DNA from 2 places in the Xanthomonas medicagonis genome. Region 2 is predicted to be linked to the other one. Evidence: riboswitches for the same ligand, from Rfam matches in the RefSeq annotation. Region 2 holds a riboswitch; the other holds the start of a gene.
The links. A riboswitch is a leader RNA that binds a small molecule or an ion and turns the genes downstream of it on or off. The one in region 2 is predicted to bind cobalamin.

Region 1: linked by a shared signal. The riboswitch ahead of btuB (TonB-dependent vitamin B12 receptor) and the one ahead of metE (5-methyltetrahydropteroyltriglutamate--homocysteine S-methyltransferase) in region 2 are both predicted to bind cobalamin.

What each region holds. Positions count from the first base shown of each region.
Region 1 covers NZ_CP162488.1:4,602,711-4,617,080, reverse strand. Annotated here, with positions in the region: gene AB3X07_RS19505 (PLP-dependent cysteine synthase family protein) at 1-517, shown strand, start outside; gene AB3X07_RS19500 (M3 family metallopeptidase) at 580-2,604, shown strand; gene AB3X07_RS19495 (SH3 domain-containing protein) at 2,932-3,852, shown strand; gene fabB (beta-ketoacyl-ACP synthase I) at 3,908-5,116, opposite strand; gene fabA (3-hydroxyacyl-[acyl-carrier-protein] dehydratase FabA) at 5,116-5,631, opposite strand; gene dinB (DNA polymerase IV) at 5,839-6,900, shown strand; gene gph (phosphoglycolate phosphatase) at 7,227-7,880, shown strand; gene btuB (TonB-dependent vitamin B12 receptor) at 8,058-9,929, opposite strand; cobalamin riboswitch at 10,043-10,261, opposite strand; gene AB3X07_RS19465 (TfoX/Sxy family protein) at 10,425-10,838, opposite strand; gene AB3X07_RS19460 (GAF domain-containing protein) at 10,846-11,328, opposite strand; gene bioD (dethiobiotin synthase) at 11,475-12,164, shown strand; gene AB3X07_RS19450 (phasin family protein) at 12,470-12,847, opposite strand; gene queD (6-carboxytetrahydropterin synthase QueD) at 13,117-13,473, opposite strand; gene AB3X07_RS19440 (DEAD/DEAH box helicase) at 13,607-14,370, opposite strand, start outside.
Region 2 covers NZ_CP162488.1:5,089,477-5,103,846, reverse strand. Annotated here, with positions in the region: gene AB3X07_RS21735 (efflux RND transporter permease subunit) at 1-2,975, shown strand, start outside; gene AB3X07_RS21730 (efflux transporter outer membrane subunit) at 2,972-4,426, shown strand; gene AB3X07_RS21725 (choice-of-anchor X domain-containing protein) at 4,612-6,603, opposite strand; gene AB3X07_RS21720 (PDZ domain-containing protein) at 6,849-7,964, shown strand; gene metE (5-methyltetrahydropteroyltriglutamate--homocysteine S-methyltransferase) at 8,344-10,635, opposite strand; cobalamin riboswitch at 10,849-11,102, opposite strand; gene AB3X07_RS21710 (winged helix-turn-helix transcriptional regulator) at 11,530-11,925, opposite strand; gene AB3X07_RS21705 (aromatic alcohol reductase) at 12,067-13,011, shown strand; gene dusA (tRNA dihydrouridine(20/20a) synthase DusA) at 13,092-14,084, shown strand.

The sequences.
Region 1 (14,370 bases), 490 kb from region 2:
GCTCGGCCGCTACGTGCGCTATCGGCGCCATCCCACCCGCATCCTGTGCGCCGACCCGGAAGTGTCGTTGTTCTTCGACGGCTACCGCGAGGCGCTGGCCGGGCGCGACTACGCCGGCCTGGAAAGCACCGGCGGTTCGCGCATCGAAGGCATCGGCCGGCCGCGGGTGGAGCCGAGCTTCATCCCCAGTTGCGTCGACGCGATGGTCAAGGTACCCGACGCGCTGAGCCTGGCGGCGATGCGCTACGTCAGCGCGCGCCTGGGCCGGCGCGTGGGCGGTTCCACCGGCACCAACTTCGTCGGCGTGCTGCAGGCGGCCACGCGCATGCGCGAGCAGGGCCGTGGCGGCGCCATCGTCACCATCCTGTGCGACAGCGGCGAGCGCTATGTGCACAGCTACTACCGGCCGCAGTGGTACGCCGAGCACGGCATCGACGTGGACCAGGCCGACGCGCAACTGGCCGCGGCGGTGGCCGGCGCCGGGTTGCCGCCGCTGCCTTGTGCCGCGCTGAACTGACCGCCATCTCTGCACCATGGCCGGCGCCGTCGGCCTTCCCCCTTGCGACCGAGACTTCCGCGATGACCAATCCCCTGCTCGATTTTTCCGGCCTGCCGCGCTTCGACGCGATCCAGCCCGAGCACGTCGGCCCGGCGATCGACACGCTGCTGGCGCAGGCCGAGGCGGCGGTCGCCCATGCCGAGCAGGTGACGCCGCCGCACTGGGATAGCTTCCTGGCGCCGTTGGACGACGCCACCGAGCGCCTGTGGCGCGCCTGGGGCCAGGTCAGCCACCTGCAGGCGGTGGTCAACACCCCGGCGCTGCGCGAGGCCTACAACGCCAACCTGCCCAAGGTGACGCGCTTCTCCAGCGCGCTGGGACAGAACCTGGCGCTGTTCGCGCAATACCGCGCTCTCGCCGCCGCGCCCGAGGCCGCGGCGTACACGCCCGCCAAGCGCAAGGTGCTGGACAACGCGCTGCGCGACTTCCGCCTGGGCGGCGCCGAACTGGGCGAGGCCGACAAGCGGCGTTTCGCCGCGATCCAGGAGGAACTGTCGGCGCTGTCGGCCAAGTTCTCGCAGAACGTGCTCGACGCCACCGACGCATGGTCGCTGTCGATCGACGACCCGACGCGCCTGGCCGGCCTGCCCGAGGACGTGGTGGCCGCGGCGCGCGCGGCCGCCGAGCAGGACGGCCAGGCCGGCTGGAAGCTGACCTTGCAGATGCCGTGCTACCTGCCGGTGCAGATGTACGCCGACGACCGCGCGCTGCGCGAGACCCTGTACCGCGCCAACGCCGTCCGCGCCTCGGAATTCGGCGACGCGGCGCTGGACAACAGCGCCGCGATCGAACGCATCCTCGCGCTGCGCGCCGAACTGGCCGGCCTGCTCGGCTTCGCCAGCTATGCCGAGTACTCGCTGGCAACGAAGATGGCACAGAGTCCGGACGAGGTCCTGGGCTTCCTGCGCGACCTCGCCGCGCGCGCCAAGCCGTACGCGCAGCGCGATCGCGCCGAACTGGAGGCCTACGCGCGTGAGCACCTGGGCCTGGACACGCTGGAGGCCTGGGATCTGGCCTACGCCAGCGAAAAGCTCAAGCAGGCGCGCTACAGCTTCTCCGAGCAGGAGGTGAAGCGCTATTTCACCGAGCCGAAGGTGCTGGAGGGCCTGTTCGGCCTGATCCACGACCTGTACGGCTTGCGCGTGGAGGCCGACAGCGCGCCGGTGTGGCATCCGGACGTGCGCTTCTTCCGTCTCAGCGATGCGCAGGGGCGCCTGGTCGGGCAGTTCTACCTGGACCTGTATGCGCGCGAGGGCAAGCGCGGCGGCGCCTGGATGGACGACTGCCGCAACCGCCGCGACCGCGCCGACGGCGTGCAGACGCCGCTGGTGTACCTGGTGTGCAACTTCGGCCGTGGCGGCGACGGCAAGCCGGCCACGTTCACCCACAACGAGGTCACCACGCTGTTCCATGAAATGGGCCATGGCCTGCACCAGTTGCTGACCCAGGTCGGCGAACTCGGCGTGGCCGGCATCAACGGCGTGGAGTGGGATGCGGTGGAGCTGCCCAGCCAGTTCATGGAGAACTTCTGCTGGGAATGGCCGCGATTGCAGGCGATGACCGCGCATGTGGACAGCGGCGAGCCGTTGCCGCGCGCGCTGTTCGACAGGATGCTGGCGGCGAAGAACTACCAGAGCGGCATGTTCACCGTGCGCCAACTGGAATTCGCGCTGTTCGACATGCAGTTGCATCACGGCTTCGATGCGCAGGCCGATAGCGTGCTGCAGTTGATCGAGCGCGTGCGCGACGAAGTGGCGGTCAACCGGCCGCCGGCCTGGAACCGCTTCCCGCATCAGTTCAGCCACATCTTCGCCGGCGGCTACGCGGCTGGCTATTACAGCTACAAATGGGCCGAGGTGCTCAGCGCCGACGCCTATGCCGCGTTCGAGGAAGCGCCGGACCAACTGGCCGCCACCGGCGCGCGCTTCCTGCAGGAGATCCTGTCGCGCGGCGGCAGCCGCCCGGCGCTGGAGAACTTCACCGCCTTCCGCGGCCGCGCGCCGGAGCTGGAGGCGTTGCTGCGGCATAGCGGCATGGCTGGATAGCGGGATTCGGGATTCGGGATTCGGGATTCGGGATTCGGGATTTTTCGCGAGTGTGCGGCATCTTCGGCGGTTCCGGCGTAGCTGTAGGAGCGGCTTTAGCCGCGACGAAGCGTTCCCGCTAAAGCCCGTCGCGGCTAAAGCCGCTCCTACAGGAATCCAGGAATCGCTTGCCAACGCCAGCGCGGCACGCTGCCTTTCGATTCCCGATTCCCGATTCCCGGCCTCCCGCCCTCCCGCCACTGTGCTAGAACATGGCGCAGCGGAGCGGCGATGTTCGCCACCGCGATCGCGGCCAGGAACGCAGCCGCACCGCACAAGGAGGACCGCATGAAGCGCGCAATGTGGTGGACGCTGTTGCTGTTGACGATGGCCGCGCCGGTCCTGGCGCAGGACGACAGCGGCTTCGCCCGCAGTGGCGCCAATCTGCGCGCGGGCCCGGCCAACGCCTATCCGCGCGTGGCGACGGTGGTGGGCGGCGACAGCCTCACCGTCTATGGCTGCGTCAACGACTGGTCATGGTGCGACGTGCGCTGGCGCGAGGCGCGCGGCTGGCTGCCGGCCGGCGTGGTCGAGTTCAACCGGCGCGACGGCGGCGTGCCGCCTGTCGTCGCGTTCGCCGTCGATCCCTATTGGGACGCGCACTACCGCGGCAAGCCGTGGGCGCGCGAGCGCGCGCGCTGGCGGCAGACACCGCAGGCCGCACCGTCCGCGGCGGCACCCGTGCCCGAGGCGCTCAAGCGGCAACTGATTCCCGCGCGCATCGCCGACGCCTATGCCCAGCCGTCGCCGCCGCCCGCGTCGGCGCCGGTGCAGCCGCAGTGGGTGCCGCCGGGCGAACGCATGTACCAGGTGCCGCCACCGGATGCGCTCAACCCCAAGCGCAACAAGGAACTGGCCGAGCAGCAGCGGCGCGACGAAGCCGAACGGCGCTGGCGCGAGTCCGGGCACGGCACGATCGAGCCAACGCCATGGGCGTCGTCTCCGTCGCCGCAGCAGCGACGCGCAGACGACGAACGACGCTGGCGCGAGTCCGTGCAGAACCCGACTCAGCCAACGTCATCGTCGTCGTCAGGGTGGCCGCCGACGCCGGAGGCGGTCGCGTTGGCCGTCAAGCACACCCCGCCACCGCCGTCGCCACCTGCTCCGGCGCAACCCCAGGCGCCCTCCACGCCGCCGCCGCCGAAGAAAGACCACGTGCGCGACGAAGACGCGTCACGGCGCCGCGACGGCAAGCAACTGGAGCGCTGAATCGCACCGCCGGCCGGCGACAGGACGCACCTGCCGCCGCCACGCGCCGCGGCGATCACACCTTGCCGAACACCAGCGCGGCATTGGTGCCGCCGAAGCCGAAGCTGTTGGACATCACCGTGCGCAACGTCGCCTCGCGCGTCTCGCGCACGATCGGGAACCCCTCGGCGCGCGGATCGAGCGCGTCGATATTGGCCGAGCCGGCGATGAAGCCGTCGCGCAGCATCAGCAGGCAGTAGATCGCCTCGTGCACGCTGGCCGCGCCCAGCGAGTGCCCGGACAGCGCCTTGGTCGAGGACAGCGGCGGCACCGAGTCGCCGAACACCGCGCGCACCGCGTCCAGTTCGGTGACGTCGCCCAGCGGCGTGGAAGTACCGTGCGTGTTGAGGTAGTCGATCGGCGCCTGCACGCCCTGCATCGCCATGTGCATGCAGCGCACCGCGCCTTCGCCGGACGGCGCGACCATGTCGGCGCCGTCGGAGGTCACGCCGTAGCCGAGCAGCTCGGCATGGATGCGCGCGCCGCGCGCCACCGCGCGCTCGTAGTCCTCCAGCACCAGCATGCCGCCGCCGCCGGCGATGACGAAGCCGTCGCGCTCGGCGTCGTAGGGACGCGAGGCCACCGCGGGACGATCGTTGAAGCCGCTGGACAGCGCGCCCATCGCGTCGAACATCAGGCTCATGGTCCAGTCCAGTTCCTCGCCGCCGCCGGCGAACATCACATCCTGTTGGCCATGCCGGATCAGGTCCGCGGCCGCGCCGATGCAGTGCGCCGAGGTCGCGCACGCCGCCGACAGCGAATAGCTCACGCCCTTGATCTTGAACGCGGTGGCCAGGCTGGCCGAGACCGCCGAACACATCGTGCGCGGCACCATGTACGGGCCGACCTTGCGCACGCCGCGGTTGCGCAGCAGGTCCGCCGCTTCCACCTGCCAATGGCTGGAGCCGCCGCCGGAACCGGCGATCAGGCCGGTGCGCACGTCGCTGACCGCGGCCTCGTCCAGGCCGGCATCGGCGATCGCATCGCGCAGCGCCAGGTAAGCGTACGCCGATGCATCGCCCATGAAGCGCTTGAGCTTGCGATCGATCAGCGCATCCAGGTCCAGCTGCACGTCGCCGGCGACTTGGCTGCGCAGGCCGTGTTCGGCTGCCTCGGGGTTGGCGCGGATGCCGGCACGGCCTTCGCGCAACGCGCGCGACACCGTGTCCAGGTCGTTGCCCAGGCACGAGGTGATGCCCATGCCGGTGATCGCGACGCGGCGCATCAGAACGCCTCCGTCGACGTGAACAGGCCCACGCGCAGATCCTTGGCGGTGTAGATCTCGCGTCCGTCCACCGACATGCGGCCGTCGGCCACCGCCATCACCAGTTTGCGGTTGATCACCCGGCTGATGTCGATCTCGTAGACCACCTGCTTGGCGCTGGGCAGCACCTGCCCGGTGAACTTCACTTCGCCCACGCCGAGCGCGCGGCCGCGACCGGGCGCGCCCAGCCAGGTGAGGAAGAAGCCGGTCAACTGCCACATCGCATCCAGGCCCAGGCAGCCGGGCATCACCGGGTCGCCGATGAAGTGGCAGCCGAAGAACCACAGGTCCGGACGGATATCCAGTTCGGCGCGGATCGCGCCCTTGCCGTGCGCGCCGCCGGTTTCGTCGATCGCGGCGATGCGGTCGAACATCAGCATCGGATCGTTGGGAAGGCGTCCAGCCTCGGCGCCGAACAGTTCGCCGCGTGCGCTGGCGAGAAGCTGTTCGCGTGAATACGAAGTGAGACGGCTCATGAGCAACAGTTCCCAGGGCAGACAGTCGAGGCGCGCAAGCGTGCACGATGCGCGCGCGTTCAATCAAACGTTTTATCCGTACGCACGCGTAGCGTAGGCGCTGCTGCGCCGCGGCGCGCTGCGCGAAATCAAGGCGCGCGTTCTCGGTCCGTGCGCAGGCGTGGCTTATCATGCCAATACCGTTCGCTGGCGTAGGGTGCAGAGCCGATGCGCAAGATCATTCACGTCGACATGGATGCGTTCTACGCGTCCGTGGAGCAGCGTGACGATCCCGCATTGCGCGGCAAGCCGGTGGTGGTGGCCTGGCGCGGGATGCGCTCGGTGGTGTGCGCCGCGTCCTACGAGGCGCGCGTGTTCGGCATCCGCTCGGCGATGCCGGCGTTGCGCGCCGAGCGGCTGTGCCCGGACGCGATCTTCGTGCCGCCGGATTTCGCGCGCTACAAAGCGGTATCGCGGCAGGTGCGCGAGATCTTCCAGCGCCATACCGACCTGATCGAACCGCTGTCGCTGGACGAGGCGTATCTAGACGTCACCGTGCCCAAGGGCGAACTCGCCACCGCCACCGAGATCGCGCAGACCATCCGCGCGCAGATCCGCGAGGAAACCCGGTTGACCGCCTCGGCCGGGATCGCGCCGAACAAGTTCCTGGCCAAGATCGCCTCGGACTGGCGCAAGCCCGACGGTCAGTTCGTGATCCGCCCGCATCGCGTGGAAGCGTTCCTGATGCCGTTGCCGGTGAACAAGGTGCCCGGCGTGGGCAAGGTCATGGAGGCCAAGCTGGCGGAACTGGGCATCGCCACCGTCGGCGACCTGCGCGCGCGCAGCGAGGCGGAACTGGAGGCGCGCTTCGGCAGCTTCGGCCTGCGCCTGTACCAGCGCGCACGCGGCATCGACGAGCGCCCGGTGGAATCGGACCAGCCGGTGCAGTCGATCTCCTCCGAAGACACGTTCGCCGAGGATCTGGCGTTGGAGGCGCTGGAGCCGGCGATCCGGCAACTGGCGGAAAAGACCTGGAGCGCGACCCGCCGCACCGAGCGCGTCGCGCGCACCGTGGTGCTGAAGCTGAAGACCGCCCAGTTCCGCATCCTGACCCGCAGCTTCACCCCGGAGCAACCGCCGGACTCGCTGCAGGCGCTGACCGACATCGCGCTGGCCTTGCGCCAGCGCGTGGAGCTGCCCGCGACCACGCGCTATCGCCTGGTCGGCGTGGGCCTGTCCGGCTTTCACGAACCCGAGCCGGTGCAGACGCAGGGGCGGCTGTTCCGCTGATCCGGTGGAGGTGGGCATGTGTGCAGCGCCGGCTGCTTGGATCGACGCCTCGGCGCTGTCATCGCCACGTTGCCGGTCGCTGCGTTCGCACGATCGCGAGCGCGCGCGGACCGCAGGCGTCCTGGTAGAGGCGTGGAGTGCGGCGTTGCCGTCGAGGTAAAGCCAGCGCCCTGATTGGTGCGTGGTCGCAGACGATCTGCACGCCGTGCCGGCGCGTGCTGCGAAACAGGGGCGCTGCGGCCATGCCGCCGGCCGCGTAGGCGGCGCGACGGCGCAACGCTGCGCCGCCGCTAAAATGCGCGCTTCCTTCCCCGCGCAGGTATGCGATGACATTCCCGTACGCATTGGTGGTGTTCGATCTGGACGGCACCCTGGTGGACAGCGGCGCGGACATCGCCGAAGCGCTCAACCGCACGCTTGCCGATTTCGGCCTGCCGCGCGTGCCGGAAACCACCGTGCTCGGCTGGATCGGCGATGGCGTGCGCAAGCTGGTCGAGGCCGCATGGCGGCACGCCGGCGACGCCACGCCGCTCGACGCGGTGATGCCGACCTTCATGCGCCACTACGAGGAATGCCTGCTGCGTAGCCCGCAGCTGTATCCGGGCGTGGCCGAGGCGCTGGCGCAGTTGCGCGCGCGCGGCGTGACGCTGGCGCTGTGCACCAACAAACCATCGGCGTTCGTGCAGCCGCTGCTGCACCATCTCGCCGTGGCCGATGCCTTCGCCGCGGTGCTCGGTGGCGACAGCCTGCCCGAGCGCAAACCCCGTCCGGAACCGCTGCTGCATCTGGCGCAACAATTCGGTCAAGCGCCGGCGCGTTGCCTGATGGTCGGCGACTCGCCCACCGATCTGCAGGCCGGGCACGCCGCTGGCATGCCGGTGGCGCTGGTGCGCTACGGCTATCCGCGCGACCTGGACCTGGCCACCGCCGACGTGGTGCTGCTGATGGACGACATGCGCGAGCTGTTGCACCTGCGCTGAGGCCAGTGTGGTGCCGGTGCCGCACTACCCGGCAGGATCTTGTGTAGGAGCGGCTTCAGCCGCGACGCTTTACCGGTAACGCCCGGTCGCGGCTGAAGCCGCTCCTACTGGATGCGCTGGCGCGGAGGCCAGGGAGCCAACCCAAGGGCTGCGCCGCACGGCGCAGCCCTTGCCTACTCAGCGTGCCGCCGGCGCGTAGCGCAGGGTCAGCGCGTACTCGCGGCCCGGCTGGTTGTACCAGTTGATGGTCTGGTAATCGCGGTCGAACACGTTGCTGGCCTTGGCCTGCAGCGTCCAGTCCGGCGCGAAGGCGTACTCCACGCGCAGGTCGACGGTGCCGTAGCCGGCCAGACGCGTGCGGTTGGCCGCGTCGTCGAAGCGGTGGCCGCTGCCGAACGCGGTCACGCCCAGCTTGACCGGGCCGAAGCCGCGGTCCACGTCCAGCCGCGCGGTGTTCTGCGCGCGCCGCGCCAGCCAGTTGTCGCGGTTGGCGCCGTCGCTGCGGTTGCGCGGGTCGGTGTGGCTGAGCTGCGCCGACAGTTCCCAGCCGGCCAGATCGGCGTAGCCGGTCAGTTCGGCGCCGCGGATCCGCGCCTCGTCCACGTTGACCGGCAGGAAGGTGGCGGCGTCGTAGGAAATCAGGTCGTCGACGCGGGTCTCGTAGACGTTGAAGGTCCAGTTCCAGGTATCGGCGTACTGCGCCACGCCCAGGTTGCCGCTCTTTGACTTCTCCGGCTTCAGGTCCGGGTTGCCGGAGAACGGGAAGTACAGGTCGTTGAAGGTCGGCGCCTTGAAGCCGGTGCCGATGCTGGCGGTGAGCTTGAAGCCGCCGTCCAGCGCCAGGCCCCAGCCGAGGCTGCCGGTGGTGTGCTCGCCGAACTGCTCGTTGTCGTCGCTGCGCACGCTGGCCTGCACCTGCTGCGCGCCGAAACGGCCCTGGTACTCGGCGAACACGCCGGTGTTGTCGCGCTCGTCCACGTCGAACGCGGTGGTGCCGGTGACCTGCTCGCGCTGCCAGTCCACGCCGGCGCTCAGCAGGTGGCCGTCGGCCAGGCCGAAGTCGCCCTGCAGCGCGGCCGTGTCGCGGCGGCTGTCGAAGGTGCTGACGAAGCTGCGGGTGTCGCTGCCGGCGGCGTGGTAGTAGCTGTCGGCCTTGTCGGTGTTGCGGCCGACCTGCGCGGCCAGGTGCACGCGCTCGGATGGGGTCCAGTCGAGCTTGCCGCCGAACACCTGCTGGGTGTTGTCGGCTTCGTTGCCGGCGAACAGCGCATCGCCGTCGTATTCGTTGCGGCTGTCGATGTTCAGCGCCTGGCCCTCGATGCGCAGGGTGTCGCTGAGCGCATAGCCGGCGCGCGCGCTGAGCGAGACGTTGCGGTAGCCGTCGCGGTCCGGCTCGTCGACGAAGCAGCCGGCGAACAGCGTGGCCGAGCCGTTGCAGGCGTTGATGCCGTCGGTCTTCTGGTAGCCGCCCTGCACCGACAACCAGCCGCGCTCGCCGCGGTTGCTGAAGCCGGCGCTGGCCTGGCGCAGGCCGTCGCTGCCGGCGCCCAGGCTCAGGTTCTGCTGCAGGCCCTGGCCGCCGTGGCGGGTGAAGATCTGGATCACGCCGCCGATCGCATCGGAGCCGTACAGGCTCGAGCGCGGGCCGCGCACGATCTCGATGCGCTCGATCTGGCTCAGCGGCAGATCCTGGAACGCGGCCAGGCCGGCGCTGGCCGAGCCGATGCGCACGCCGTCCACCAGTACCAGCACGTGGTCCGATTCGCTGCCGCGCAGGTTCAGCGTGGTCAGCTTGCCCAGGCCGCCCTGGTTGGAAATGCCGATGCCGGCGCGGCCCTGCAGCAGTTGCGCCAACGAGGTGGCCTGGCTGCGCTCGATCTCGGCGCGGTCGATGACCTGCGCCGGGACCACGCTGTCCTCCACCGAGATCTGGGTACGGGTGGCGGTGACCAGGACCTGGTCCAGGTCGGTGGCGGCATCGGCGGCGAGCGCCAGCGAGGGCAGGGACAGGGCGGACGCGATCGCGACCGAAAGCAGGCGGGACGACATGGGTGGCAACTCCGGCGCGCGGCGGCGCGCTGTGACGGCAAGGGAGTCGCGAACGGAAGGTGCAAGCGGACGGCGCCAAACGCGGCGCGGCACGCCGCGACGCCCTCCGCATCGCAACCAGTGAACTGCAAGGCCGGTCTCCGGGCTGGCGATCTGGGAGCCGAAACTCCCGGCTGCGACGCCTTCCCATGCCCAAGGCACAGTGGCGCAAGTCGTCAGCGCGGATCGCTTACCGTTGCGGGGGCAGCGCCGGCCTTGTCGCAAGACGCACCGGCTTCCCGTTTCAACCTGCAGGCCGGGGCCGGCAGGTCACCTTGAAGCGGCGCGATTGTACGCGATTGCCGGGGCGTGGCGCCGAGTGCGGCCGGATCGCGCCGGCGCTTGGGGGCTGGTGGCGCAAGAGGCCAGGGCGGAGATGCGCTTGCCCGGGCCTTGCGGCGGCCTCGCTGTGGCGAAGCCGCCGCCGGTTGTCGCCGATAGCACGCGGTGCGCGGATCAGTCGTCGTCGCGCTCGCCGGCATGGTGGTCGGCGTCGAACGCATGGCCGCCGAACGGGGCGTCGTCCGTAGACGGCGCATCGCCGCCGTCGCCGTCGCGATCGAAATGGGTGGTCGCCACCGGTCCGGCCACCGGCAGCCCGCGCTGCGCCGGCAGTTGCGCCGCCGCCAGGTCCAGCTCGGCGAGCAACTGCGTGCGCCGCGCCTCCGGCAGTTCCTGCCAGTGGCAGCCGGTCAGCGCGCCCTCCAGCGAGTACAGCAGGTTGAGGCTGGGCTTGAAGCCGGCGCGCTTGACCTTCAGGAAGGCGCCGACCGCCCCGGCCGCGGCCAGGTCCTGCTGCGTGCGCAGGCCGACCTGGCGCAGCCAGGCCGCGCTCTTGGGACCGATGTTGCGCAGCTTTTCGGTGCTCATCGCCGGCTCACTGCAGGCTGTCGACGAAGACCCGGGCGATCGCTTCCAGGCCGCGCTGGTCGTCGGCATCGAAGCGCGCCAGATCCGGGCTGTCCAGGTCGAACACGCCGATCAGGGTGCCGTCGCGCTGCAGCGGCACCACCAGTTCCGAGCGCGAGGCCGCATCGCAGGCGATATGCCCGGGAAACGCCTCGACGTCGTCGATGCGCTGGGTCTGGCCGGTGCTGGCCGCGGCGCCGCACACGCCCTTGTGCAGCGGGATGCGCACGCAGGCCGGCAGGCCCTGGAACGGGCCGACCACCAGTTCCTTGCCGTCGTAGAGATAGAAGCCGACCCAGTTCAGCCGCGGCAGCGCGTGGTACACCAGCGCCGCCAGGTTGGCGGCATTGGCGATGCGGTCGGGCTCCCCGGCGACCAGGGCGCGGGCCTGATCGAGCAACTGGGCGTACTGTTCCGGCTTGCTGCCGGTGAGCGTGGAGGAAGCGAACATCCGGCGAGTCTAGCAGCGGCTGCTCATGGCTTGGGCGCCAACGCGGTCGCTATCGCCGACTGCGGCGGCGCTGACGCGGCGCACGGCGCCGGCTATCCTGCGCGGCCGCGCCGCATGTAGCGGACTCGAAGAGAGGATGTGTTGCGATGGCTGTTCCCGCGTTCTACGTCACCGGCACCGATACCGGTATCGGCAAGACCATCGCCAGCACCGCGCTGCTGCACGCATTGCGCGCGCACGGACAAAGCGCGGTAGGCATGAAGCCGGTCGCCAGCGGCTGCGAGCGCGGCGCCGACGGCTGGCGCAACGAGGATGCGCTGGCGCTGCAGGCGGCCAGCGCGCCGCGCCCGGACTATGCCGACCTCAATCCCTATGCGCTGCCGGCGCCGCTGGCGCCGGAACTGGCCGCCGCCGATGCCGGCGTCGAGCTGGAACTGGCGCCGATCGCCGCCGCCTTCGCGCGGTTGCGCGCGCAGGCCGACGTGGTGGTGGTCGAAGGCGTCGGCGGCTGGGCGGCGCCGCTGTCGGCGACGCTGGACCAGGCCGACCTGGCGCGCGCCCTGGACCTGCCGGTGCTGCTGGTGGTCGGGCTGCGCCTGGGCTGCATCAACCACGCCCGGCTCAGCGCCGCGGCGATCGCCGCCGACGGCCTGCGGTGCATCGGCTGGATCGGCAACGAGATCGACCCGGCGATGGAGCGCATCGACGACAACATGGCGATGCTGCGCGAACGGCTGCCGATGCCGTGCTGGGGGCGCCTGCCGCACCGACCGCAGCCGCAGGCCGCGCACCTCGCGGCGGCCTTGCAGCCGTGGGCGGGAATGCCGGCGGGCTGAGCCGGGAGGGGCGCGCGTCGCGCCGCTGGCATGCCGAAGATGCTGTCGAAAAGTGGCTTTCAGCCCTAGCGCCCCGCTGCCGAGGTGTCGGGGCTGAAGCCCCTCCTACAACGAAACCCCAGTTCGCCCAGCGTTGCCGGCGCGCGCGGTACAGCAGCGAATCCCCAATCCCGAATCCCGAATCCCGCCCATAAAAAGGCCCGGTAGAGGGAGGGATCTACCGGGCCTGGGGGTTGCACGGGGGGAGGGACCCATGCAAACCGAGCGTGCGTCGCGCGGCGTGCCGCGGCGACGGCGATACGGGGTTACTTGGCGGTGTTCTTCGCCTTCGGCGCGGCCTGCTCGGTGGCGGCCTCGAACTGGCTCTTGGCGAGCTGGCCGATGGCTTCGGAGGTCTTCAGGCTCAGACCGAACACTTCCTGATTGGCCGTGGCCAGCCGCTCGAAGTTGTCGCGGGCGACCTGCAGGCCCTTCGGCCACAGCGACTGGACGCTGCCAAGGTCGCGCGCTTCGGTCAGCTCGCCGAGGAACCCGGTGGTGGCGGCGACGTTCTTCTCGAAGGTCTTCAACTGCACGCCGAACACGCTCTCGGCGCTTTCCAGCGCCAGGCGATTGGCCCGCGCGGCGGCGGCGGCGAACTGCTGGGTATAGCTGCTGAACTGATCGTTGAACTGAGCGGACATCGTGCGACTCCAGGGAATGCCGACTTGCTGTTGCAGTGCAACATACGCCGATTCTGCTGCGATGCAACAAAATTTTCTGAAGCCGCTCAGGATTCGTTCAAACTGCTTTTCGGATCAGTGACTTGCCCATCCACTACCGGCTGTTCCGCAAGCCGCCAACACACCCGCCAGGCACCCATTGCGCCGGGGAAGCCTGCCACCACGAAGCCCATCAGGTGCCGAGGAGCCGCTTTTACGATTCCCCATTCCCCATTCCCCGCTCCAAGCCCTCAAGCCCCCCGATAGCGACACCCCGACGTACAGGTCTCATGCACCACGACCTCGCTCAGCAACGGCAGTGCCGGCTTGAGCCGTTCCCAGATCCACATCGCCAGGCGTTCGCTGGTCGGGTTCTCCAGTCCGGCGATGTCGTTGAGGTAGTGGTGGTCGAGCTGTTCGTAGATCGGCGCGAACGCGGCCTTGATGTCGCCGAAGTCCATCACCCAGCCGGTCTGCGCGCCGGGCTCGCCGCTGACGTGCAGTTCGATGCGGAACGAATGGCCGTGCAGGCGCGCGCACTTGTGGCCGGGCGGGACGTTGGGCAGGCGGTGCGCCGCCTCCAGGGTGAAGATCTTGAAGATGTCCATGGGGTCATTGTAGGTGGCAGGGCGCGCGCCGACGTCGGCCGGCGCGCGGGTGCTGGAGACGCGAGGGCGTCGCGTCATCGAAACACGAACGCCGCCCGGAGGCGGCGTTCGTGGCGGGGCGGGCTGACGTGGCTCAGCGCGCGCCGGGCTGGCCGCCGCCGCGCCGGCGCTCGCCCTGGCGGCGCGCGCCGCCGGGCTGGGTGCCGCCGGCCGGCTTGGCCCCGGCATGGGCATGCGCATGCCGCGGCGCATCGCCGTGCGGACGCCGCGCGTGGCTGCCGCGGCGCGGCGGGCGCTGGCCGCCCGGACGCTCGTCCGGCGGGTTGTTGTTGCCCCAGCGGATCGGCGTGACCGGCTCGAAGCCCGGCACGTCGCGGATGTCCATGTCGCGCTTGAGCATGCGCGCGATCGCGCGCAGCAGCTTGGCCTCGTCCTGCGCCACCAGCGAGATCGCCTCGCCGGTCGAACCGTTGCGGCCGGTGCGGCCGATGCGGTGCACGTAGTCCTCGGCGACCATCGGCAGGTCGTAGTTGATGACCTTGGGCAACTGGTCGATATCGATGCCGCGCGCGGCGATGTCGGTGGCCACCAGCACGGTGATGCGGCCGGCCTTGAAGTCGCTCAGCGCGCGCAGGCGCTGGCCCTGGCTCTTGTTGCCGTGGATCGCGGCGGTCTTGATCCCGGACTTGTCCAGGAACATGGTCAGCTTGTCGGCACCGTGCTTGGTGCGCGCGAACACCAGCGTCTGCATGCGCGAATCGGCGGCCAGCAGGTGCAGCAGCAACTCGCGCTTGCGGGCGCCGTCGACCGGGTGCACGCGGTGGGTGATGGTGTCGGCGACGGTGTTGCTCGGCGTGGCCTGGATTTCCTGCGGGTCGTGCATGAACTCGCGCGCCA
Region 2 (14,370 bases):
AGAACTCGGTGACGCAGATCCTGGAGCAGCAGATGACCGGCCTGGACCACCTGCTGTACATGTCCTCCAGCAGCAGCTCCGCCGGCACCGCCTCGATCACCCTGACCTTCGACTCCGGCACCGACCCGGACACCGCCCAGGTACAGGTGCAGAACAAGGTCTCGCAAGGCGAGGCGATGCTGCCGGAGGCGGTGCAGAGCAATGGCGTGACCGTCACCAAGTCCATGGGCAGCAGCATGTTCATGGTGCTGGCCTTCACCTCTGAAGACGGCAGCATGGACAGCACCGACATCGGCGACTACATGGTGTCCACGCTGCAGGATCCGATCAGCCGGCTCAACGGCGTCGGTGGGGTCAACGTGTTCGGTTCCGAGTATTCGATGCGAGTGTGGCTGGATCCGGAAAAGCTGCGCACCTACGCGCTGATGCCCTCGGACGTCAGCAATGCGATCTCGGCGCAGAACGCCGACGTCTCCTCCGGCGCGCTGGGCGCGCTGCCGGCGGTGCAGGGCCAGCAGCTCAACGCCACGGTCACCTCGCGCAGCAAGCTCAAGACCCCGGCGCAATTCGAGGCGATCGTGCTGAAGTCGCAGCCCGGTGGCGCCACCGTCTACCTGCGCGACGTGGCGCGGGTCGAGTTGGGCTCCAGGTCCTACGCGTCCAGTTCCAAGTACAACGGCAAGCCCGCCTCCGGCATGGGCCTGGAACTGGCGACCGGCGCAAATGCACTGGATGCGGCCAAGGCGGTGGACGCCAAGCTCGAACAGCTCAAGCCCTATTTCCCCACCGGGCTCAACTACGAGATCGCCTACGACACCACGCCGTTCGTGCGCATTTCCATCGAGGAAGTGGTCAAGACCCTGCTCGAGGCGATCGTGCTGGTGGTGCTGGTGATGTACCTGTTCCTGCAGAACTGGCGGGCCACGCTGGTGCCGGTGATCGCGGTGCCGGTGGTGCTGCTGGGCACCTTCGGTGTGCTGGCGTTGCTCGGCTATTCGATCAATACGCTGACCATGTTCGCGATGGTGCTGGCGATCGGCCTGCTGGTCGACGACGCCATCGTGGTGGTGGAGAACGTCGAGCGCCTGATGAGCGAGGACGGCATGTCGCCGCGGCAGGCGACCTACACCTCGATGGGGCAGATCTCCGGCGCACTGGTCGGTATCGCCCTGGTGCTGACCGCGGTGTTCCTGCCGATGGCGTTCTTCGGCGGCGCCACCGGCGAGATCTACCGGCAGTTCTCGGTGACCATCGCCGCGGCGATGCTGCTGTCGCTGCTGGTGGCGCTGACCCTGAGTCCGGCGCTGTGCGCCAGCCTGCTCAAGCCGATCGCGCGCGGCGGGCATGTGTCGCGCAAGGGTTTGCTCGGGCGTTTCTTCGGCTGGTTCAACACCCGTTTCGACCGGGGCGCCGACGGCTACGGCCGCGGCGTGGGCAAGCTGATCGGCCACCGCAAACTGGGCGGACTGGTCTATCTGGTGCTGCTCGCGGTGATGGCGCTGCTGTTCTGGCGCCTGCCCAGCTCGTTCCTGCCCGACGAGGACCAAGGCATGCTGATGGTGATGTTCACCACGCCGGCCGGCGCCACCCAGCAACGCACCCAGCAGTCGATCGACCAGGCCACCGGCTTCATCCTCAAGCAGCCGGAGGTGGCCGGCATGATGACCATCACCGGTTTCAGCTTCGCCGGCAGCAGCCAGAATTCGGGCATGGGCTTCATCAAGCTCAAGGATTGGGCCGAGCGCGGCGCCTCGGCGCAGGAGATCGCCAATCGCATCACCGGCGCGATGATGGGCACGCTGCCGGATGCGCAGGTGTTCGCGCTGTCGCCGCCGGCGATCAACGGCCTGGGCACTACGTCCGGCTTCACGCTGGAATTGCAGGACGTGGCCGGCAAGGGCCACGACGCGCTGGTCACCGCGCGCCAGCAGCTGCTGCAGTTGGCCAACGCCGACAAGGAGCTGAGCGCGGTGCGCTTCAACGGATTGGAAGACGCACCGACCTACCGGGTGCAGATCGACGACGCCAAGGCCGGCGCGCTGGGCCTGAGCGCTTCGGACATCAACGCCACGCTGGCCACGGTGATGGGCGGCAGCTACGTCAACGATTTCCTCAACAGCAACCGGGTCAAGCGCGTGTACGTGCAGGGCGAGCCGGCCGCCCGCATGCTGCCCGCCGACATCGGTCGCTGGTACGTGCGCAACAGCAGCGCGGAGATGGTGCCGTTCTCGGCCTTCTCCAGCAGCCAGTGGGCGTATGCGCCGCAGGTGCTGAGCCGGTTCAACGGCGTGGAGTCGATGGAGATCACCGGCAGTGCCGCCAGCGGCATCAGTTCCGGCGATGCGATGAATGGCATCGCCGCGCTGGTGGGCAAGCTCGGCAAGGACGTCGGCTATGCCTGGTCGGGCATGTCCTACCAGGAGCAGGCCGCCGGCGCGCAGACCTGGATGCTGTACGCGGTGTCGCTGGTATTCGTGTTCCTGTGCCTGGCCGCGCTGTACGAGAGCTGGTCGATCCCGATCTCGGTGATGCTGGCGGTGCCGGTGGGCATCGTCGGCGCGCTGTTGGCGACGTGGCTGCGCGGGCTGTCCAACGACATCTACTTCCAGGTCGGCCTGTTGGCGACGATGGGCCTGGCGGCCAAGAACGGCATCCTGATCGTGGAGTTCGCCAAGGAACTGGAAGAGAAGGGCCAACCGCTGGTCGCCGCCACCCTGCATGCCGCGCGCCTGCGCCTGCGGCCGATCCTGATGACCTCGCTGGCGTTCATGCTCGGCGTGCTGCCGATGGTGGTGAGCAGCGGCGCCGGCTCCGGCGGCCGCCACGCGTTGGGCACCGGCGTGCTCGGCGGAACGCTGGTGTCGACCGCGCTTGGCATCTTCTTCGTGCCGCTGTTCTACGTGATCGTGCGCAGTGTGTTCCCCGGCAAGCGCCTCGAACCGGAACCGGCGCAACTGCAGGAGGCGAACCGATGACCCCCGTGACCCTGGCCCGCTCGGCGCTGGCGCTGGCCTGCGCCGGCCTGCTCGCCGGCTGCGCGAGCCTGGCGCCGAGCTACGCGCGTCCCGACGCGCCGGTGCCGGCCACCTTCGCCGACAGCGGCAGCGGCGCCGCTGGCGACGGCGCCAACCTCGCGACCCTGGACTGGCGCCAGGTGTTCCTCGATCCGCGCCTGCAGCAGGTGATCGCGCAGGCGCTGGACAACAACCGCGACTTGCGCGTGGCCGTGCTCAACATCGACAAGGCGCGCGCGCAGTACCGCATCCAGCGCGCCGACCTGTTCCCGTCGGTGAGCCTGAGCGGCAGCCAGAGCGCCACGCGCAGCAGCGCATCCACCAGCGCCAGCGGGCGCTCGGAGGTAGCGCGCACGGATGCGGTCGACGTCGGCATCAGTAGTTGGGAGCTGGACCTGTTCGGACGCATCCGCAGCCTCAAGGACGAAGCCCTGGAAACCTACCTGGCCACCGCGCAGACCCAGCGCAGTACGCGCCTGAGCCTGGTTGCCGAGGTCGCGGCCGACTGGCTGGCCGTGGCCGCCGACCAGCAGCGCCTGGCGCTGGCGCAGCAGACCCTGGACAGTCAGCGGCGGACCCTGGTGCTCACCGAGGCACGGCACCGCGAAGGTATCGCCTCCGGGCTGGACCTGGCGCAGGTGCAGACCAGCGTGGAAAGCGCGCGTGCCGACGTGGCCAGCTACACCACGCAGCTGGCCACCTCGCGCAATGCCCTGGACCTGGTGGTCGGCGCACCGGTGTCGGCCGACGCCCTGCCGCAGGCCGGCGCGCTGGAGGGCGGCGTGGCGCTGGCGCCGCTGCCGGCGCCACTGGAATCGCGCGTGCTGTTGCAGCGCCCGGACGTGCTGTACGCCGAGCACACGCTGAAGTCGGCCAACGCCGACATCGGCGCGGCACGCGCGGCGTTCTTCCCGACCATTTCGCTGACCGCCTCCACCGGGCGCAGCAGCACCGCGCTGTCCAGCCTGTTCGATGCCGGCAACCGCACCTGGTCGTTCGTGCCCAGCGTCAGCGTGCCGATCTTCCGCGCCGGCGCGCTCAAGGCCGAACTGGACGTGGCCCGGATCACCCGCGACGTCAACGTTGCCAGCTACCAGAAGGCCATCCAGAGCGCTTTCAGCGAAGTGGCCGATGCGCTGGCCACGCGCGCGCAGTTGGACGAACGCATGGATGCGCAGCGCGCCCTCGTCGCCGTCACCCAGCGCAGTGACGACCTGGCCGAGGCCCGCTATCGCAACGGCGTGGACAGCTATCTGGATGCCCTGGACGCGCAGCGCTCGCTGTACGCGGCGCAGCAGGACCTGATCACGCTGCGGCTGACCGAGGCCGGCAACCGCGTCACCCTGTACAAGGTGCTCGGCGGCGGCGCGGACGCGCAGAGCGGCGAGCCCGTGGCGGAAACGACGCGTTAGCGCAGGCCGCACGACTGTAGGAGCGGCTTCAGCCGCGACAGGCGCTATCGACACCGCCTGTCGCGGCTGAAGCCGCTCCTACAAGAGCCGCATCTCGGTCGAAATCAGCGCCGCACCGAACTGCCACGTCCGCGCAGCGCTTACCAATCCCGATTCCCGATTCCCGATTCCCCAATCCCGGCTTTTCAACGCGCCGCGTTGGCGTTCATCGTCGCGTTGCGGCTGGCGTCCAGGTACTGCGCCGGATCGCGCATGCCGGTGGTGTGGCATTGGCCGGTGGTGTGGCCGCGGTTGACGCCGCCGGGCAGTTGGCCGTTGACCTGCTCCACGGTGCCGTCCTCCGGATCGCTCAGCACCAGGTCCGAGGCCGCATTGCAGTAGTCGTTGGTATACCAGTTGGTCTTGGCGAAGGAGGTGGTGTAGTAGTTCACCAGCGACCGCGCCGAGTTGGGGATGCCGGCCAGCCAGGCCTTGGCGCCGTCGTAGGTCAGGTCGTTGTTGGTGCCGCAGCCCACGCCGAACCACGAGCCCACCGTGGCCAGGATGCCGGCCAGGTTGGTGCCCTGGTACGGCGTGCCCACCGACTGCATCACCCGCCCGCCGCTGGCGTTGTCTAGCCCGCTCCAGTAGTACACGTATAGATGCAGCGCGGCCATGCCGCCCTGGCTGTGCGCCACCGTGCCGAACGAGTTCCACTGGCTGCCGAACTGCGCCAGGCGTTGCGCGAACTGGTCGTTGCTGCGGTTCTGGTTGACGTCCAGGAACGCGGAGGCATTGCTGAACTGCGCCACCGGCCACACCCCGCCCGAGCAGTAGCCGTGCACCAGCACCAGACGCTTGCCGGTGGCCTGCGCCTGCATGTCGGTGGTGGCGGCGCTCAGCTGCGCCGGGCGCTCGCCCATGCGCATGCTCTCGTCGATCGCGCCGGTGCTGCGCGCCACGCTGCTGCGGCGCAGCGCCGGCAGGGTCAGCGGCAATGTCGCGCGCGTGGCCAGCGGCACGAAGTTGTCCGGATCCTCCACGCGCAGGTTGCGCAGGGTGAACGGCGCGCGCGCGCCGGCGCGCACGATCCAGCGTTCGTCCACGCTCAGCGGCAGGCGACCGTCCTGCGGCGCGAGCATGCCGCCGAGCCAGGCCACCGGCACCGCGCTGCCGTCGCGGCCGGTGCCCCACAGTTCGCCGAGCACGCGGTAGTGCGCCGGCGCCTGGCCGCCGCCGATGCGCACCGGAATCGGCAGGGTCAGGCGCATGCCGGGCTGCGCGCTGGCGGCGATGGCATCGGCGTTGATGCGCAGCGTGGTGTCCAGCACCGGCAACACGTGTTCGCTGGTCCGCACGAAGGCCTGCCCGCCGGCATCGTGACCACGCACCACCACCTGTGCGATGTAGGTGCCGGTGGCGGTCGCCGGGAAGTCGCCCGTGTATACGCCGTCGCCCGCGGCGCCGTCGCCGTGGCGGCCATCGTCGGCCATCGGCCACTGGCTGATGCCGCCGTCGGGCGCGATCACGCGCAGCTGCGCAGTGTCGATGCGGCCGGTGCCGGCGCTACGCGCCAGCGACACGCCGCCCTGCGCATCGATGCCGCCGAGCATCGCGGTCAGGCCGATGCGCTGGCCGCGTTGCAGTTGCGCGCGGTCGCTGGGATAGGAGGCCAACTGCGTGCGCGGATCGCCTTCCATCAACACATAGCCGCGCTGCTGCGCGGCGTTGCCGTCGGCCTGCAGGGTCAGTGTCCACTCGCCATTGGCCGCGGTGTCCACGCGATACTCGCGGGCCGGAAGCGCGGCGCCGCCGGCGCCCAACTGCGTGGCCTTGGCGCTGGGTGCGAGCATCGCCGTTGCGGCGGCGGTGCCTGCGCGGGCGTTGGACGTGGCTGGCGCGCTCAGCCGCGGCTGCCAATCTTGCTCGCCGGACAGCACCACGAAGCGCAGCTTGCCGTTCTCCACCGGCAGGGCGGTTTGCCATTGCGCCGGACCGCCGCTGCGCGCGGCGGAGAACTCCACCGGCAGCAGCGCGCTTTTGGACAGGATCGCGGCCTCGGCCGGCGCCGGTGCGCGCATCTGCGCGAACTCCTCGGGCGGACCGGCCAATTGCTTCGGCACCAGGTCGGCCGCCTGCGCGAGCAGCGGCGACAGCAGCAGCGTGGACAGCAGGGACAATGTCGGCAGCGTGGACATGACGGCTCTCTCCTTGAACAGCGGAAGCCGAACAGGCACGCCATCGCGACGGCCGCCTGGACAGCGGATGCAGCGCCCCCTCGCTACGACGTGCCTGCGTTATACCCCGCTGCGATGACAGTTCCACTCTGCGCTGCAGCACCGCTGCCGCCGCAGGCTGCGGCCAGCGCGAAGATGGGATAGTGTGCACAGCGGGGCGGCGCCGTGGCGCCGATGGCGGTACCGAGTGCCTAGGGGGATTCCAGATGCTGCGCAATGCGGTGTACCTCGCTGTGGTCTTTTTCGCCGGCCTGGCGCCGGTCGCGGTCCGCGCGCAATCGCCGGCGCCGAGCCAGTCCGGATTCGCCTACTGCAGCGTGACCGATACCGGCAGCGTGCCGGCCAGGGTCTGGGTCTCGTCGGTGTTCGCGCTGTCCTATCCCGCCGACGTCGGCGGCCAACTGCAGCGCAGCAACGCGCTGGCCGGTGCGTTCCTGCGCCACGTGGGCACCCTGGGCGGTGCAGGCAAAAAGGAATGCGCGCTCGCCGCCGAACGCGACGAAGTCCAGGCGTTGCGCGAACAGCAACGCGCGCTATGGAGCAAGCGCCTGTTTCTGATGAAGGTCGGCAGTTGGCGCGACGTGGACTGGACGCCGTCGGCCGAGGATGCCGTTGCCCAGGCGCCGGCGCAGCGCACGGGCTACTTCTACTGCTATGCCACCCAGGTGGACATTCCCGATCGCAGCGATCGCGCGCGCACCGTCGCCAGCCAGGTCTTCGCCATGCCGGTGGGTGCCGATCCGATGGCGGTCTACACCCAGAGCCAGGCCTATGCCGAGGCGTTCAAGCAGGTGGTGCGCGCGCACGGGCAGCCGGAGGACGGCACGATGTGCACGGCGTACGACGCGCAGGGCGAAGCGGACAAGGCCAGTCGCGACTATCGAAAGTTGATGGGCGGCTTCAACACCAAGTTCGCCGAGGTGCCATGGCGGCCGAGCGAGACGGCGCCGGCCGCGCTCGCGGCCACGCCGGCGACGCCCGCCGCGGCGCCGGCGGCGCCCCGGCTGCTGGGCGTGCGCATCGTGCCGGTCACCGCGGAACTGGTGCTGGCAGCGGGCCTGCCGTCGCCGCGCGGAGCGTGGGTGGTGGAAGTGTTCGATGGCGGCATCGCGGCCCGCGCCGGCATCAAGCCGATGGACGTGCTGCTGGAGATCGCCGGTCAATCGGTCGCCGGCTTCGAGGACGTGCCGCGGTTGGTTGCGGCGGCGGCGGCCGATGTTCCCGTGCCGGTGAAACTCTGGCGCGATCGCCGCGCGCAAGAACTCAGCGTGGTGTTCCCGGCGGGTGCTGCGCCGGCACCGACGGCACCGGCTGCCCAGTAAGACGCGGTAGCTGCCCACGGCGCATGCGGCAACAGTGCAGGTCCTCCCTCGCCGCGGCGGATGCCGCCTACGCCGGGGGCGCCGCACGCGTGCCGTCCATGTCGCCGGCAGGTGTGGCGAAGGACGCCCATGCCGCGTGCCTGGGAATAGGGGATTGGCTGCGATGCTGCGGCCCGCAACGGACGGCGCAACCGTTCTCTGTAGGAGCGGCTTCAGCCGCGACGAACGCAGCGGTGGCCCCGACGGGTGCAAGCCACGTCGGGACTGAAGTTCCTCCCACAACGCAGCAACCGGGCGGCGCGCACTGCTGCCGGGCCGTCCTGCCACAGCGATGCCCGGCATGTTCATATGCCGGGCATCGTGTGCGCAAGCGGCTCGATTACGCCGCTTGCGCCGGTTGCGCACGCAGTTGTCGCGCCGCGGCCACCATCGCCTCCAGCGCGCTGCGTGTTTCCTCCCAGCCGCGCGTCTTCAGGCCGCAGTCCGGATTGACCCACAGTTGCTGCGGATCCAGCACCGCCCGCGCCTTGTCCAGCAGCGCCACCATCTCCTGCGTGCCGGGCACGCGCGGCGAGTGGATGTCGTACACGCCCGGCCCGATCGCATTGGGATAGCGGAAGCGCACGAACGCATCGAGCAGTTCCATCCGCGAACGCGAGGTCTCGATCGAGATCACGTCCGCGTCCATCGCCGCCACCGCCTCGATGATGTCGTTGAACTCCGAGTAGCACATGTGGGTGTGGATCTGCGTCGCATCGCGCACGCCGGCCGCGGCGATGCGGAAGCACTGCACCGCCCAGTCCAGGTACGCCTGCCAGTCGGCGCGGCGCAGCGGCAGGCCTTCGCGGATCGCCGGCTCGTCGATCTGGATCACCCCGATGCCCGCCGCCTCCAGGTCGCGCACTTCGTCGCGCAGCGCCAGCGCGATCTGCCGGCAGGTCTGCGCGCGTTCCTGGTCGTCGCGCACGAACGACCACTGCAGCACCGTCACCGGCCCGGTCAGCATGCCCTTCATCGGCCTGTCGGTGAGCGACTGCGCGTACTGGGTCCAGCGCAGCGTCATCGGCGCCGGGCGCTGCACGTCGCCGTAGATGATCGGCGGCTTCACACAGCGCGAGCCGTAGCTCTGCACCCAGCCGTGGCGGGTGAAGGCGAAGCCGTCGAGCTGTTCGCCGAAGTACTCGACCATGTCGTTGCGCTCGAACTCGCCGTGCACCAGCACGTCCAGGCCCAGTTGCTCCTGCGCACGCACGCAGCGCTCGGTCTCCGCGGCCAGAAACGCGTCGTATGCGGCATCGTCGAGCTTGCCGGCCTTGTGCTGCGCGCGCGCCTGCCGCACCTGTTCGGTCTGGGGGAACGAGCCGATCGTGGTGGTCGGATACAGCGGCAGCCGCAACGCCGCCTGCTGCGCCTGGCGGCGCTGCGTATACGGCGACTGCCGACGGCCGGCATCCTCCGTTAGCGCATCCACCCGCCGTGCCACCTCGGCGCGGTGCACGCGGGTGGAGGCGCGACGGCTGGCCAGCGCATCGCGCGCCTCGGCCAGCGCGGCCTGCGCCTGCGGTTGATCGTCCAGCGCATCGGCCAGGGTGCGCAGCTCCTGCAGCTTCTGCCGGGCGAAGGCCAGCCAGCCGATCAGTTCGCGGTCCAGCTTGGTTTCCTGCTGCAGATCCACCGGCACGTGCAGCAGCGAGCACGACGGCGCCAGCCACAGCCGCTCGTGGCCGACATGGCCGGCGGCGTAGCGGGCCAGGGTCAGCGCGTTGTCCAGCGGCGTGCGCCATACGTTGCGGCCGTTGACCAGGCCGGCCGAGAGCACGCGCCCGGCCGGCAACGCCTGCAGCACCGCGTCCAGCTGCGCCACGCCGCGCACCAGGTCCACGTGCACGCCGTCCACCGGCAGCGCCATCGCCAGGTCCAGGTTGTCGCCCAGCTCGCCGAAGTAGTTGGTCAGCAGCAGTTTCGGCCGTGGCGCCTGCGCCAGGAAGGCGTAGGCGCGGCGATACGCCTCGCGCGCGGCGTCGTCCAGGTCCAGCACCAGCGCCGGCTCGTCCAACTGCACCCAGCCGGCGCCGGCCGCATGCAGGCGTTGCAGCAGTTCGGCGTACACCGGCAACAGGCTGTCCAGCAGCGCCCAGCGATCGCTGCCGTCCACCGTCTTGGACAGCGCCAGGAACGTCACCGGCCCGATCAGCACCGGCCGGGTCTGGATGCCCTGCGCCTTGGCTTCCAGGAATTCCGCCACCGGCTTGTCGCCGCGCAGGCGGAAGGGTTGGTGCTGGGCCAGCTCAGGCACCAGGTAGTGGTAGTTGGTGTCGAACCACTTGGTCATTTCCAGCGCGTGCAGGTCCAGCCCATCCTGTTGCGTGCCGCGCGCCATCGCGAAGTAGCCGGCCAGCGGATCGGCATCGGCCAGCGCCCGGTAGCGTTGCGGGATCGCATCGAACAGGAACGCGGTGTCGAGCATCGCGTCGTACAGGCTGAAGTCGTTGCTGGGCGGCACGTCCACCCCGGCCTCGCGTTGCAGCCGCCAGTGGCGCTGGCGCAGGTCGCGCGCCGTCTCCTGCAGTTGCGCGCCGTCGATGTCGCGGCGCCAGTAGCGTTCCAGCGCCTGCTTGAGCTCGCGCCGCGCACCGATGCGCGGGAAGCCCAGGTTGGTCACGATCGTCATGTTGCGTTTCCTCATTGCGTTCATAGGCATTGAGGAACGAAGGAACCGCGCGCCGCGCGTCCCGTTCGCAGGGACCGCCCGCCACGCCAGCGACCTTCGCCCCCGCGGGCGAACCGGCGCCCCGCGGGCAGGCGGAGGCGCGTGACGCGGCGCGGGGCCACGGCACGGCATCCGGCCGCCTCCCCGCGGAGGCGCCAGGTCGAATCGGAGGACGCACGGTCCTCCGGCCGGGGCCGGTATTCGGGCTGATGGACACGCGCACCGTCTCGGCTGCGCACCTACTGTCCGTCGCTTCCCAGGCCGGCATGCGCCGGCCCAGTGCCATTGACGGAGGTCGTTTCCATTCACCGCTGCGGGGCAGCTCCGGAATGGGCTGGCGCTTGCGGCGCCAGCCGTCACCAGATTCCCGTTTAAATTCATCCCTTCATCCGAATGAAGCGATGAATACCTTCGGCGAGCGCACGATAGGGCGGATGCGAGCAGCGGTCAAGCACCCGCGCCACGCGCTGTGCCGGGATCACGCCAGGGGTGAGCCGGCGTTCCTGGTCTCAGGTATCGGCCTATACGGATCGCTTGATTGCGCCCGGCATGGTGTGCGGCGTAGTGGGGCAGCTTCGTCGCGGACGTGCAGAACCGCGTCGTGACCGGTCCCTTGCCCTATCTTGCCGGGGCCGGCAACGATCTGGGCGTCGATGCATCGGCGGCCCGGTGCCCGGCATCACCCGCGCTTCGGCCTGATCACCTGCGCTGCGGTCATCTACGTCTCCACCGATCCGAATGCCATGCCCGCGGCCTGGGTGAACCACTCCACAGCAGGCCACGTCTTTGCAGCCGACGTGCACGAGCGTGAGAGTGCCCACGCCAACGGTAGCGACCGCGCGAACAACGTCAGCGCTACGCCAGGTCTTCCTTGGATGCCGTGCGAGCAGATACGTTGTCCGCGTGCGCCGCATCGAACGCCTGGCGACATGTGCGGAAGTCTTCGGCCCGCTCGACGACCCAGGTCCACATGGGAATCATCAGGATCAGCAGGTCCTTGCCCAGTGGCGTGATGGTGTACTCCACGCGGGGCGGAACCTCTCCGAAATCGTGCCTGCTGATCAATCCATCCCGCTCGAGGTGACGAAGGGTCCGTGTCAGCATGCGCTGCGTGATTCCCCGCATCCGGCGCGCCACGTCGGCATGACGCAGCGTTCCGTATACGCCAAGCGCGTGAATGATGCCGAGGGACCAGCGATTTCCCGCATGCGACAGCACCTCGCGACGCAAGCCGTCGTCGTCTGCACTCATGCCATCGCATATCGATTGAGAGTGCTGCAGCAGCTCCTCGGAACTCATGACTGGAGCGATCGGTATCATGCGTGTGCCTTCTTATGCGCTGTCTGCACGGGAGGCAGAATCGGCGCCATCGTACACACACGTGGTCATCCGATGTCCTCCCAACAGCACAGTGCACCCTCCAGGTCCATCCTGGTCCTTGGCGCCGGCGAGCTTGGCTTGCCGGTCATTCGCAACCTCGCCCGACTCGCGCAGCAGCACCCTGGGACTCGTGTCAGCGTCATGCTGCGGCAGGCGTCCATCGACTCCCAACTGCCAGAAAAACGCGAAGTGGTGGAAGAACTTCGCGCGCTCGGCGTCGAACGCGTCGCCGGCGATCTGGTCGCCGCTTCCGTGGACGAACTGGCGGCCGTGTTCTCCCGGTTCGACACCGTCATCGGCTGCACCGGATATGCCGCTGGCCGCGATATGCCGATGAAGGTTGCCCGCGCCGCAGTCGCATCGGGGATCCCGCGCTACTTCCCCTGGCAATTCGGCGTGGACTTCGACGCCATCGGTCGCGGCGGACCGCAGGATCTGTTCGACGCCCAGTTGGACGTGCGTGAGTACCTGCGGTCGCAGTCGGCGATGGACTGGGTGATCATTTCCACCGGGATGTTCACCAGCTACCTGTTCGAGCCCGATTTCGGCGTGGTCGACTTCGCGGCGAAACGGGTCAATGCGCTGGGTTCCGCAGACAACGGCGTCACCTTGACGACCCCGGACGATATCGGGGCGATGACCGCGCGCATCGTGTTCCATTCGCCGGTGATTCGGAACGCGATCGTCTACCTCGCCGGCGACACGATTCGTTACGGCGAGTTGCCGGACATCCTGGAGAGGGCGCTCGGCCTGCATGTCGAGCTGTCGGTCTGGAGCGTCCCGCAATTGATGCAGGAATTGGCGCAGGATCCTGCGAACATGATCAAGAAGTATCGTGCAGCGTTCGCCCAGGGCAAGGGCGTCTCATGGGAGGTCGAGCGGACCTTCAACCACATGGTCGGTGCCCGACTTCAGGATGTCGAGGGCTGGCTGCGGGCGAACGTCCGCCAGACCTGAACGCTACCGGCGCCGCGTTGCGGGATAATGGCCGCTGTCACTGATGCGGCGCCCGTGCGCGCCGCTAAACATACCAACGCATGCATACGCCGAACATTCAGGAAATCCGCCTGTCCGTGGCCCCGATGATGGACTGGACCGACCGCCACTGCCGGGTGTTCCACCGGCTGCTGGCGCCGTCCGCGCGGCTGTACACCGAGATGGTGCACGCCAACGCGGTGGTGCTGGGCGATCGCGCGCGGTTGCTGGATTTCGATGCGTCCGAGCATCCCGTGGCGCTGCAACTCGGCGGCAGCGAGCCGGCGCTGCTGGCGCAGGCGGCGCGGATCGGGCAGGACTGGGGCTACGACGAAATCAACCTCAACTGCGGCTGCCCGTCCGACCGGGTGCAGGCCGGGCGCTTCGGCGCCTGCCTGATGCGCGAGCCGGCGCTGGTCGCCGACTGCGTGGCGGCGATGGTCGCGGCGGTGGACATCCCGGTGACGGTGAAGTGCCGGCTGGGCGTGGATCAGGACGACGACTACGCGGTGTTCCTCGCCTTCGTCGATCAGGTCGCCGCGGCCGGCTGCGGGCTGTTCGTGGTGCACGCGCGCAACGCGTGGCTGCAGGGCCTGTCGCCCAAGGAGAACCGCGAGGTGCCGCCGCTGCGCTACGACTGGGCCTACCGGCTCAAGCGCGAGCGGCCGCATCTGCAGATCGTGCTCAACGGCGGGCTGGCCGACGTGGACACGGCGCGGGCGCAGTGGGACGCGGTCGACGGGGTGATGCTGGGGCGCGCGGCCTATCACGATCCGTATGTCCTGCACCGGCTGGACGCGGCGCTGACAGGCGCCACCCCCAGTCCGCGCGCGGCTCTGCTGCGCGCGCTGCGGCCCTACGTCGAGGCGCGCCTGGCCGAGGGTCTGGCACTGAAGCACATCACCCGCCATCTGCTCGGCCTGTTCCACGGCCAGCCCGGCGGCCGCGCGTTCCGCCAGGTGCTCAGCGAGGGGGCGCACCGGCCGGGCGCGGATTGGGCGTTGCTGGAACAGGCCTTGGACATGACCGAGAACGTGCGGCACATCGCAGCCTAGCGTCCCCCCGGCGCCACGGCGCCACGGCGCCCGCTGCCAGCGCCATTCCCGCCTGACCGTGCATGCCGTTTCGAATGGGGCCGCAGCCCCGCCTCGGCCGCGCATTCAGTTAGATTGTTCAGCTTGCGGGACTGGGCCAGGGCGTCGGCGCAGGGTCGCAAGACCCTTGTCGAAGCGGGGCGGGCGGCGCCGGTATGGTCCGAGGGGCAGGGCGATACGAGTTCATTTCACTGAACGCGGGCGGTCGTCGCCGGAAAAGTTCAGATCGGATTCACCCCGAAAAATC